Regions from separate parts of the Pseudoalteromonas sp. SG44-1 genome, predicted to be linked through region 2. Evidence: predicted binding sites of a transcription regulator. Region 2 holds the regulator's gene; each other region holds the start of a gene.

Region 1 (4,293 bases), on a different contig from region 2:
TACACAAGACTATGATAATTTTTCACTGGCAATGGGTGCCGAGCTTCGCACCGATGAATATCGTATTTTAGAAGGCAGTGAATACGCTTACCGTGATTATGATACTAATAATGGTGTTAATATTTACGATGGTATGAGCGGTGGTATTGGCAGCGAAAATGCAGCAGGTGGTACTCAAGGTTTTGGTGGTTCATCGCCGGAATCTTCTGTGGATGAATCACGTGATGTGATTTCGTTTTACCTTGATGCTGAAACTTACATTATTGATGATGTAATTATCTCTGGCGCACTGCGTTACGATAACTACAAAGGCTTTGGTGATACGGTTAACTTTAAGTTAGCGGGTAACTGGTCGGTGACTGATGACGTTTCACTGCGCGGTGCGGTGAGTACTGGTTTTAGAGCACCATCAATGCAGCAATTGTATTTCAATAATATCAGTACCCAGTTTGTAGTTGGTCCTAATGGCGATCTAATTGCAGAAGAAGTTGGTACTTTTAGAAACGACAGCACACTTGCACAGAGTATTGGTATTCCAAAACTTAAAGAAGAAAAGTCACAAAACATGAGCTTAGGTATTGTGTATAACGTGACGGATAATATTAATGTTACCGTTGATTATTATTCAATTGATATTGACGACCGTATTGTGATCAGTAACCGTTTAGGTAAAGGGTTGTCATCAACGCTAGATGCTGCATTGGTTAGTTCTGGCGCAGGTGCAGGGCAGTTTTTCTTAAATGGTGCAGATACCGAAACGCAAGGTGTGGATTTTGTTGCGACATGGAACACGGAAGGCTTAGGCGGTACCCTAGATTTTACATTAGCGGCTAACTTTACTGAAACCGATGTGGTTGATTTATTTACTCCTGCGGGCAGTGGTTTGGAAACGATCCCTGTCGAAGATGTATTTTCTTCGCAAGAAACCTCAATCATCGAAGAATGGCAACCACAAGACAGAGTAAACTTAAGTGCATTATATCGCCTTGAAGATTGGACGGTAAACTTATCGCTCAATCGTTATGGCGAATACACGGTTGAAGATGGCGGTCGCCAGACTTACGGCGCTGAAATTCTTACCGATATCAAAGTAAATTATTTTGTCACAGACAACTTGTCACTAAATATTGGTGCAAATAATTTATTTGACGTTTACCCTGATAAAAATACCATAGGTAATTCTCGCTCAGGCACAATTGTTGATGCTTCTGGTAATACTATTATCAGTTCAACCGGTGTATTTGAGTACTCACGCCGTTCAGCACCATTTGGTTTTAACGGTGCTTACTACTATGTAGGTGCTGAATACCGATTCTAAAAATAACTTCTCCTACGTTATTTAGTTTTGAAGGGCCGTCTGGCCCTTTTTTTGCTTTTAGTGTGATGTGAGTGCAATGGGGTAGTTATCATACTCTTTGATATTATTCATTACTGTCATTAAAGTTTGATGCGTACTGTTTTCGTCAGCGGCTATTTGTACTGTGGCGATATTATACTTCGCAGCAAACATCGCAAGGTTAGTGGCAACTTGGTTTAAGTCAATTAATCGCCCCGCAAAATACACCGCATTGCTTTGGTCAATACTAAAATGAGCACTTTTAGTTTGTTTATCAATACTGGGTTTATCTACAGGCCGTTGCAGCTCTATTGCCACAGGTTTTACAAATGAAGTTGTAACAATAAAAAATATTAAAAGTATAAATACAATATCAAGCATCGGCGTCATATCAACGTCAGCGTTTTGTGGGTTTACATGTTGTTTATTTCTCATAATGGAACCTTGTTATTTTTGATAAAATGCTGCGGCGCCACAGCGGGATAGTAGGTACCTATTAATAAGCCTAGACGATTAAAATCATGCTGTGGTTAAATAAATATGCTATTTTTATTAATTATTTGCATTATTTTGTTATAAAAATCATTTAACTATAATTATGAGCATAAAAAAGCCCAGCGCGTGGCTGGGCTTTCATTTAAGCATTGTGGTTAATGCTTCTGCATACGGCTCATCTCCGTATGACAGCTTTGCATGGTCAGTAATACTTTAGCGAGGGCGGCTTCACAATCGTGCGGTTGTGGTTTTTTCATGGCAGCTTTAATTTCTTCAAGTGTTTTATCTTCCACTTCTTCAAGCTCTTTGACATAAATTTGGTCGTTGTTGGCACTAAATTTTGTGATCAGTGCGGTATATGCTCGGCGAGCTTCAACAGCAAAAGACGAACCATCTTCTCGTTCACCTTGCTGATTAATAGCGTAAGGCTGTAAGTTTTCAACGCTGACTTTACGTGCGTCTATCATACGCTGAAATAGCGCACCAATGGCTGGATCTTGTACTTTTTCCTGCGCCTTTTCATAAAAGTCGATGCCGCTGTTCATTACTTGGATAATGTCAGTGATATGATTTACTTCGTTTCCTTGCTGGGCATTCATAATATTGACCTCTTTAAGTTAAATGAATATTAAAGTTCAAGTAACTTAAAGCAATTGCCATTCCATTTTTAAATTATTTTAACATCATGATTATTAATACTTTTAAATTGATGTTTGCTTACTTGAAAATACCAGTAAGCAAATTTTACAGGGCTTTTGTAAGAGCGTTACTTTAATTCATCTGCAACTTCGGCTACTTTTTGGCGTAACCAAATATGACTGGCATCTCTGTGAAGTAATGGGCTCCAAATCATATCTAACTCAAATGGTGGTATAGGGAAGGGAGGCTCCAGAATTTGCAAACCAGGATCATCTAAATAAATATTAGCGGCTTTTGAAGGGAGTGTCGCAATCAGGTTCTTCTCTTTCGCTAGATGTATTGCAACGTGGTAATTACGGGTGAATGTGGCAATATTTCGGTGTTTACCAAAGTGGGCGAGCGCTTCATCAACCCAGCCAAGTTTTTGTACGTCTTTAGGATCCATACCAACCCCGACACCAAAACCTGTTTTACTTACCCAAATATGCCGAGCTTTTAAATAACTATCGAGGCTAAAATTTTCAATGATCGGGTTGTCAGCTTTTACTAAACAACAAAAGCTATCTTTCCAAATACGTTTGTGATGAAACGACTGCGGTAGGTTTTCGAAACGATTTATTGCCATATCAACTTTACCGTTTTCTACATCATGAAAAGTAACATCACTTGGAGTGAGAATATCGAGTGTGGTATCCGGCGCTTCATCGTGTAATTTACTCAGTAGCTTAGGTGCTAAGGTGCTGGCAGCATAGTCACTGGCCATAATCCTAAATACCCGTTTGCTTTGGCTGGCCTCAAATTCACGGTTTGGTGCAAGCGTTTCTTCTAATGTCATTAAGATGCCACGGATCACCGGCTGCAATTCAATAGCTCGTTCAGTGGGCACCATACCATCACTGGTGCGTACTAAGATCGGATCGTTAAACAGGTTACGTAAACGTTTTAAACCATTACTCATTGCCGGCTGTGTAATGCTAAGCTGGTTTGCGGCGCGAGTAACATTACATTCGCGTAATAATGTGTCGAGATAAACGAGTAAGTTTAAATCTATTTTACTGATATTCATTGTGTGTCCTTTCGTCTACCATTGATGGATAAAACGCTGCGCTGCTGGATAAGGGTAGATATGGCTAACGACCCCTGCTTTTATATTTCGTTGCGCTTGCTGCCAAAATGCGACGTCTAATAGTTCTGGATGTGTTTGGCTGAAAACTGCTTTGTATTGCGGGTTCGGCATTACAAAAGTGCATAACTGCTCTGGAAATACATCTTGTGGTGCCACAGAGTAACTTTGCTCATTGGTTAAGTAGTCATCATAACTTTTGGCTTTAGGCAGTGCTCTAAAGTTCATGTCTGTTAAATATTGCACTTCATCATAATCATAAAAAATAATGCGTTTGTGTTTACTGACACCAAAGTTTTTAAGCAACATATCGCCTGGGAAAATATTAACGGCGATCATTTCCTTGAGTGCTTGGCCATATTCTGCAATGGCAACAGCGGCATCTTCAGTATTAGCTTTTTCTAAATATAAATTCAGTGGCGTCATGCGTCGCTCAATATACATATGTTTGATGATCAGTAAGTCGCCTTCGATGATCATTGATGAACCAATAGTTTGTTTAAGCTGTGCAAGCAATGTAGCGTTAAAACGCGCAACAGGGAATACGACGTTAGAATACTCTATGGTATCTGCCATACGACCAACCCGATCATGGCTTTTAACTAATTGGTAGCGTTTGAGAACGGTATCGCGGCCAAATGGTTTACTTTCACCAAATTTGTCTTTAATTATTTTAAATACATAATCAAATGAAGGTAGG
Region 2 (4,293 bases):
CGAGAAGCTTTCACCTATAGTTTGCGCTAGATAAACTGAGCGATGTTGACCACCGGTGCAACCAATAGCAATTGTTAAGTAACTGCGGTTATTACGCTCCAAATGCGGTAACCAAGTTTGTACAAAGGTTTGGATCTGCCAAGTGAATTTTTGTACGATACTATGGCTGGCTAAATAATCTTTTACTGGCTGATCAAGGCCTGTAAGTGGCTTAAGCTCAGGCTCCCAATGTGGGTTTGGTAAAAAGCGTGCATCAAAAACATAATCAGCTTCTTTTGGGATACCATATTTAAAACCAAATGATTCAAAGGTAATGATTAGTTTTTTATCTTTTTTCCCTAAAATCTTTTCACGGATTGACTCTGCAAGCTGGTGGACACTCAGATCAGTGGTATCAAGTATAAAGTCAGCGCGAGTAGTTAATACATCAAGTAATACTTTTTCTTGCTTGATAGCTAAATCCAGTGGCAAAGAGTCCAAAGATAATGGGTGTAAGCGGCGAGTTTCAGAAAAACGTTTGATCAGGGTTTGATCATCACTGTCTAAATAAAATAGCGTCGGATTTGCAAAACCAGGCAAGTATTCAAGAATATCGTTAAATTCTTCCTGCTCTTTCGGTAAATTACGGACATCAATACTGACGGCAATTTTGTCATAATTATCAGAGACACTGCGCACTAATGAAGGTAATAAGTTTACCGGAATATTATCTACACAATAATAGCCAAGATCTTCTACTACACGCAGAGCAACAGATTTACCTGAGCCAGAACGCCCACTGATGATGATTAACTCCATGTAAATTCTCCTTCATTTGGCTACGATTGCGCAGCAATTACGTGATACAAATCTTGGTCTGTTTTTGCGCTACGTAGTTGTTTACAAAAATCTTTGTCGTTGAGTTTATCAGCAATTGTGGCTAACGTCTTCAAATGAAGTTGGCTATCACCATCTGGCACGATGAGAGCTACAAATATATCAACTGGGCGATTATCTATCGCATCAAAATCAATCGGTGATTCACTCACTATAATTATTGCTAGCGGGTTTTCAACACCACTCATACGGCCATGAGGAATAGCAATACCACGACCAATACCCGTACTACCTAGTTTTTCTCTCGACAGTAGTGCGTTGAGGATTTCTTGTTGTGATAGCTGAGGAAGTTGTTCATGAGCCAATTGGCTGATAAATTCAATGATCCGTTTTTTGCTATTAAAAAGGACCGCAGCTTTACTGCAGTCCTGGCAAATAAGTGAGCTTAATTTCATAGTGTTAGTGTCGAGCGTGCTTCTCTTTGTGTTTAATTACCTGACGGTCAAGTTTGTCGATTAGTCCGTCAATGGCTGCATACATGTCTTGGTGCTCAGTTGAGGCAAATAATTCAGCGCCACTGACATGTAATGTGGCTTCTGCTTTTTGGCTTAGCTTTTCTACATCAAGAATGACATGGACATTATTGATATGATCAAAATGCCTTTCAAGCTTGGCAAACTTATTGTTTACATAGTCTCTTAATGAATCAGTAATTTCTACATGACGACCAGTTAAATTTAGTTGCATAAGCATTTTCCTCTTGTGATTTTACGCCTTAAATCAAACTTTTACGTTGATTTGACGGTGGAATAGCCAGTGACTCGCGGTATTTTGCAATAGTCCGTCTAGCTACTTTGATACCTTGCTCTGCCAATATATCTGCAATTTTACTATCACTCAATGGTTTCGCTGAGTTTTCTGCACTGATCAATTTTCTGATCAATGCTCGAATGGCTGTCGATGAGCATTCGCCGCCGTTCTCAGTACTTACATGGCTCGAGAAAAAATATTTTAACTCAAATATACCACGAGGGGTATGCATGTATTTTTGGGTGGTTACACGAGAAATTGTTGATTCGTGCATCTCAACCATTTCGGCAACGTCGTTTAGTACCATAGGGCGCATGGCCTCAGGGCCATGCTCAAAGAATCCTTGCTGCTGTTTAACAATGCAGTTGGTTACTTTGAGTAACGTCTCGTTACGACTTTCTAGGCTTTTAATAAACCATTTAGCTTCTTGCAAATGCGAGCGTATAAATTGGCTGTCAGTGCTTGATTTTACAGAGCGTGACATCGCCGCATATTGGCTGTTCACTCTAATTTTTGGCATGCTGTCTGGATTGAGTTCAACCACCCAGCGACCTTTAATTTTTTTCACCGAAACGTCAGGAATAACATACTCTGATTCTTCGCGTACTATGGTATCCGCAGGCTTTGGGTTAAGGCTGTGGATCAGTGTCATTACTTCTTTTAGTTCATCTTCTTTAAGCTTAGTCTTTTTCATCAAAGTGCGATAGTCACGACTAGCTAATAAATCGATATGATCAGTTAAAATCATTTTTGTCTCGCTAATCCAAGGAGTTGCAGGATCAAATTGATTTAATTGAATACATAAACATTCTTGTAGGCTGCGCGCAGCAATACCAACAGGGTCAAACAACTGAATGCGTTTTAACACTGCTTGCACTTCGTCGAGTTCGATTTCTTCTTCGTTATTACCTTGATTTAAGCTTTCTGCGATGTCTTCGCAGCTCAAGGTTAAAATACCTGAATCGTCAACGGCTTCAACAATCGCAATGGCAATGGCTTCATCGGTTGGACTAAAAGGTGTGAGTTGTAATTGCCACATTAGATATTCGTGCAAGGTTTCAGTTGAGGCACCTTGATAAATTGACTCATCTTCAGGCATTGGCCCAGATGACGTATTTGGCGCAGCACTCATGTATTCGTCCCAGGTGACGTCCATAGCCATTTCGTCACTTAAGGTCTCTTTACTTAATGCTTCGCTACTTTCTTGTTCATATTCGCTTGGCTTGTCGTCTGCTGATGCGCTAACGGTTAAGTCATCGTTATCTTGTTTTTGTTCGTTTTTACCAGCCGTGTCGTCTGAATATTCATGTTCTTCTAGCTCTAACAATGGATTGCTGTCGAGCGCTTCTTGAATTTCTTGCTGGAGATCCAATGTACTGAGTTGCAATAAGCGAATTGCTTGTTGCAGCTGTGGTGTCATTGTAAGTTGCTGGCCCATGCGCAGCTGGAGTGATTGCCTCATGTATCTCTAACAATCCTTTTATTGTTATCATCGTTAAGTCTAGCAGATACTTAGCCGAGCGTGGCTTTATAGCCTAAATTGCTCGCCCAGGTAAACATCGCGGACTGTTTGGTCGGCGAGTACATGCTCAGGGGTACCTGATGCAATTAACTCCCCATGAGAAACTATGTAGGCTTTTTCACAAACATCAAGGGTTTCTCGTACATTGTGGTCGGTAATAAGCACGCCAATACCACGGTTTTTAAGGTGTTCAATAATCTTCTTTATATCTAACACTGAAATAGGATCAACGCCAGCAAAAGGCTCATCAAGTAAGATAAATTTTGGGTTTGCGGCTAAAGCGCGTGCAATTTCAACTCGACGACGTTCACCGCCAGATAATGCCATACCTTGGCTGTCGCGGATATGTTGAATGCTAAACTCATCAAGTAAGCTGTCGAGCGCTTCTTCTCTGGCTTGTTTATTCAGCTCTTTACGAGTTTCTAAAATAGCCATCAGGTTTTGATAAACAGTTAATTTACGGAAGATGGATGATTCTTGTGGCAGGTAGCCAATCCCTAACCGTGCGCGACTGTGCATTGGCAGTAAGGTGATGTCATTATCATCAATACTGATTTTACCTTTGTCGCTTGGAACTAAACCCACAATCATATAAAAGGTGGTGGTTTTACCAGCGCCATTAGGACCCAATAAGCCAACAATGCTGCCTGCGCTAACTTCTAAACCCACGCTTTTTACAACTTGGCGACCTTTATAGCTTTTTGCTAGAAATTCAGCTTTTAATGTACTCATGGCTGCCCTTTAGATTTGTCTTTTTTACTGTCTACTGGTACCAAAATGGTGTGCACACGATCGCTTGAGCTTGCGCCTTTTTCAGCACTGATCAGTTGCTGGTCCATATCATAGGTAATGCTTTTGGCATTGATTTTTTGACCTGCCTGAGTGACTTGTGCATTGCCAACCAAGGTTAAATAGCGCTTAGCGACATCGTAACGGACTTCATCAGCACTGGCACTCATTACTGTGCCATCAGTTTGTTTTTCTTCAAAGTAAGCCGGACTGCCAGTTGCGACAAGTAGTTGTTTGTTATCGCCTAAATCTTCGCGCTTATGGACTTCAAGTCGATCCGCTTTGATACGGCGGTTACCATGAATGATTTCAACATTTTTTTCAAAAATACCGATATTGTCTTTCAGTTGGGCAAG
Region 3 (4,293 bases), on a different contig from region 2:
TAGTCCAAATGGTGACAATGTTGCATTTACCCGCTCAGTGCCACGTGAATTATACGTCGACGAGAATGGTGCCAATTATAGCGAACTCTATGTCGTCGATGATGAAGGTGTCGAGCGTCCTTTCATTACCGGCTCTGTAAGTATCAAGAGTATTCAATGGTCAAACGATAGCAAAACGATCTACTTTTTAGCAAAACTTAAAGACGACAAGTTTACCGCGTTATATCAAATTCCAGTGGATGGTGGTCAAGCGCAAAAAGTACTATCGCTTAAAGACACATCAATTTCTAGCTATCAGTTAAGCCCGAATAACAAACAACTCGCTATTTTAGCTATGCCAGCGGCTGATAAATCTGAAAAAGAGCTGAAAAAATTAGGCTTTATGGCTGAGGTGTACGAGCTAGGCTTAAGAGATAAACAACTATTTATTGTCGATTTAGCCAAAACAGATAAACCTCTTACACCAACAGCGCTTAACGTTGCAAACTATGTAAGTGATGTAAACTGGGCCGCAAAAGGCGATAAGTTATTAGTAAAAACCCAGCCTACAGCGCTAATTGACGACAAATACACTAAATCACAATGGCACTTATTTGATATTGCGACTAATCAAGTGACGATGTCGTTTGCTACTGAAGGTAAATTAGACGGTGCTGAACTGTCTCATGATGGTCGTTACATCGCAATTCTAGGTGCCGAAGATAAGCATGATCCAGCCGCTGGTCGTTTATTTTTAGCTGACACAAAAACAGGTGAAGTAAGTGATTGGTTACCTAATTTCATGGGTCATATCGTTGATTTTGAATGGTCACATAAACGCAACACGCTTAATTTTATTGCCAATGTAGGTACGCAAAGTTTTGTCGCAAGCATTAAAACCGGCTCTAATAAATACAAAAAAATTATTAATGAAGGCCAATTTATTGCATCAAATCTGAGTATTTCTGATTCAGATAAAACCTTAGCGCTACGTGCAAACACTGCAAAGCACCCAAATGAAGTATTCATTATTCGTGGTTCTAAAGCACAACGTTTAACGGATTCAAACAACTGGTTGAATGACAAACGTTTTGCTAAGCAAGAAACTATTTCACTTAAGGCTCGCGACGGTGTTGAGATTGATGGCGTATTAGTCTACCCATTAGATTATGAAAAAGGCACGCGCTATCCATTGATCATGTCAGTGCACGGTGGCCCTGAAAGCCATGACAAAGACGGTTGGGTAACAAACTACTCGCGTCCAGGTCAAATGGGAGCAGCACGTGGTTATGCAGTATTTTACCCAAATTACCGTGGCTCTACAGGTAAAGGCGTTGATTATTCAAAGCTTGGTCAAAACGACTATGCAGGTAAAGAGTTTGACGATTTAATTGACTTTAAACAGCATCTTGTTGAAATGGGCTTAGTTGATACTAAACGTGTTGGTATTACGGGTGGCTCTTATGGTGGTTATGCATCAGCATGGGCCGCAACAAAATTGACTGAACACTTTGCTGCGAGCGTGATGTTTGTAGGTGTTACCAACCAACTATCTAAATTTGGAACTACTGATATTTCTAACGAAATGAATCTTGTGCATGCACGTTCATACCCATGGGATAAATGGCAGTGGTATTTAGAGCGCAGCCCTATTTACTGGGCAGGCCAGTCTAAAACACCATTACTGATCATGCATGGTAAAGATGATCCTCGCGTACACCCTGCACAATCAATGGAACTGTACCGTTATATGAAAGTACAAGGCAAAGATGTACGCCTTGTATACTATCCTGGCGAAGGTCATGGTAACCGTAAAGTAGCCGCGCAATATGATTACAGTTTACGTTTAATGCGTTGGATGGATAACTATTTAATTGACGGCAAAAAAGACATGCCAGCATTCGAGATTGACCATGCAGGCAAGTTAAAAGCGGTAAAAGACGCCAATAAATAATCCTATTATTTTGTGTTAAATACGCTTTTAGGCCAACATTCGTGTTGGCCTTTTTGCTTTTAAATAACAATGAATATGGATGTAATATAAAGACCTAACTCGGTAATTTTTACAAGAAAACACCTTAACAAGCTCAAATATAAAAAATTAAATCAATATATTACAACAACTTAAAAGTTGGCTTCTGTCTTGCAATATTCATTGTAATTAATGAGTAAAGCAAGGAAAACCCATGAATATTTTTGAAGCACTTCGTAATGATCACGACAAACAACGTTCGCTTGTCGATGCGCTGATAAAAACCCAGGGGGAGTCACCGAATAGACAGTCTCTTATGGATAATTTAAAACATGAGTTAGTAGAACATGCTAAATTTGAAGAGCGTTATTTCTATAATCCTTTGATGTTTGATGATTTAACCCATGAAAAAGCCCGTCATAGTATTGCAGAGCATCATGAACTTGATGAATTGATTGAGCAACTTGAAGAAACTGATATGAGCTCACCAGCGTGGCTTGTGACCGCTAAAAAATTACATCATCTTGTACATCATCATCTGGCTGAAGAAGAGCATGAAGTATTTCAACTAGCCGGTAAAGCGCTAACCGAAAGTCAAAAAGAAAGTCTAGCCGAAAAGTATAATGATGCGATGAGTTAACTGCTATATGTGCCCGCTTTAATTTATAAAGCTCTCTAAATAGCAACAACTCTATACCATTTGCATTTATTAGGCACCTCTAACACGGTCAATACTTGGCTAAGCAAACACTCTTAAATTAACTAAGCCCGGCATCAAACGCTGGGTTTTTTAATGCTCATGCTCCATCCCCACCTTTATTTAATATGAAAATCATTCATTGAATGTAAATATTTCGCAATTGAACATACAACTGATAATTGTTATCATACTTACCTTGGTTGCTTATTAGATTAATAATCTTTATTCTTGTCATGAAGGAAGTACAATGAAATCCCGCCCGCTTTATCTGGCCTCACTGATCAGTGCATTATTAACATCAACAACACTTATTGCTGATGATGACACAGCTGAAAATATGGAAGTGATGGTTGTCACCGCTTCTGGTTATGAGCAAAAATTAATAGATGCACCTGCAAGTGTCTCGGTTGTCTCTCGCGAAGATCTACAAAATAAGCCATTTACTAGCCTTGCTGATGCGCTTCGTGATATCGAAGGTATCGATGTTGGTGCCGGACAAGATAAAAACGGTAATATTAGTATTACCATGCGTGGTTTACCCGCAAGCTATACTCTAGTGCTTATTGATGGCCGCCGTCAAAGTGATGTAGGTAATATAGGCCCAAACAACTTTGGTAACAGCCAATTTATGTATATGCCGCCACTTGAGGCTATCGAGCGAATTGAAGTCGTTCGTGGCCCAATGTCCACTTTATATGGCGCTGATGCAATCGGTGGTGTAATCAATATTATCACTCGTAAAAATCTTGATAGCACCCATGGTAGCGTCACGGTAAGCAGTAATATCCAACAAGACGATCAATACGGTAACGATAATAAAGTCGATATATATTTGACCGGCCCAAGCGGCGTTGAGGGATTAACTTACGGGATCCGTGGTAGTTTTTATGACCGTCAAGAAAGTGAGCCAACTTACAGCGAAAGTTTACCACTTCCAGATGGCAGCATGTGGGTTGATGATGGTAGCTTTGGCGATAAAAAAATCGTTGCAGCACGTAACTGGAATGCCGGCGCAACAATAAACTACCTGATCAATAATCAGAATGAAATTACCTTTGAGTACGACATAGCCAAACAGCGTTACGATAACACCGAAGGTCAAACGGGTACGTTAGATAGCCCAGTCAGTTTATGGCGTGTTAGCAAAGGCATTGTACAGCCACGCGTTGGTTATACTCCATATCAACGTGTTGAACGTGAGCAATTTGTATTTGCACATGTTGGTCGATACGATGTTGGTACGCTTACCAGCAGCATTACCCAAAGCAGCAGTGAAAACTTTGGTCGCTCATTACCTCTTAATGTACAAGAGCGTTTAGGTGTGCAGGCCATTTGGGACCAAGCAGTACAGGATCAAGGCATCGACAAGCCAGAACTAACGGATGCAATTTACGCTCAACTTGATGAGACTTTTTTACCACGCCCAATGCGTACACTAAAACTTGATAACTTAATTATTGATACTAAGTTTGAATCAAATATAGATAACCACTATTTTGTAGTAGGCGCACAATATTTTGATGCCGAAATGGAAGATGGTGTATTTGGTATGTACGGGGATGGCTTCCGTGAAGGTACGACTCAAGATCATCGTCAAACAGCTGTATTTGCTGAAGATAACTGGGAAATTACCACAAATCTA

What was found. Region 2 encodes sigma-54, which starts transcription at its own class of promoters, with help from an activator protein. Its sites were predicted from a motif close to GTTGGCACGNNNNTNGNNT; they were not measured.
Region 1: the regulator sigma-54 is predicted to act here: its motif matches at 2,479-2,497, upstream of H5187_RS14650 (PA2169 family four-helix-bundle protein).
Region 3: the regulator sigma-54 is predicted to act here: its motif matches at 2,110-2,128, upstream of H5187_RS20250 (hemerythrin domain-containing protein).

What each region holds. Positions count from the first base shown of each region.
Region 1 is NZ_JACJEW010000031.1:7,197-11,489, reverse strand. It holds gene H5187_RS14660 (TonB-dependent receptor plug domain-containing protein) at 1-1,318, shown strand, start outside; gene H5187_RS14655 (biopolymer transporter ExbD) at 1,376-1,771, opposite strand; gene H5187_RS14650 (PA2169 family four-helix-bundle protein) at 1,987-2,430, opposite strand; gene H5187_RS14645 (LysR family transcriptional regulator) at 2,598-3,536, opposite strand; gene aceK (bifunctional isocitrate dehydrogenase kinase/phosphatase) at 3,552-4,293, opposite strand, start outside.
Region 2 is NZ_JACJEW010000051.1:9,509-13,801, forward strand. It holds gene rapZ (RNase adapter RapZ) at 1-798, opposite strand, end outside; gene ptsN (PTS IIA-like nitrogen regulatory protein PtsN) at 819-1,271, opposite strand; gene hpf (ribosome hibernation promoting factor) at 1,276-1,563, opposite strand; gene H5187_RS18490 (RNA polymerase factor sigma-54) at 1,592-3,088, opposite strand; gene lptB (LPS export ABC transporter ATP-binding protein) at 3,155-3,880, opposite strand; gene lptA (lipopolysaccharide transport periplasmic protein LptA) at 3,877-4,293, opposite strand, start outside.
Region 3 is NZ_JACJEW010000067.1:10,095-14,387, reverse strand. It holds gene H5187_RS20255 (S9 family peptidase) at 1-1,933, shown strand, start outside; gene H5187_RS20250 (hemerythrin domain-containing protein) at 2,166-2,591, shown strand; gene H5187_RS20245 (TonB-dependent receptor domain-containing protein) at 2,899-4,293, shown strand, end outside.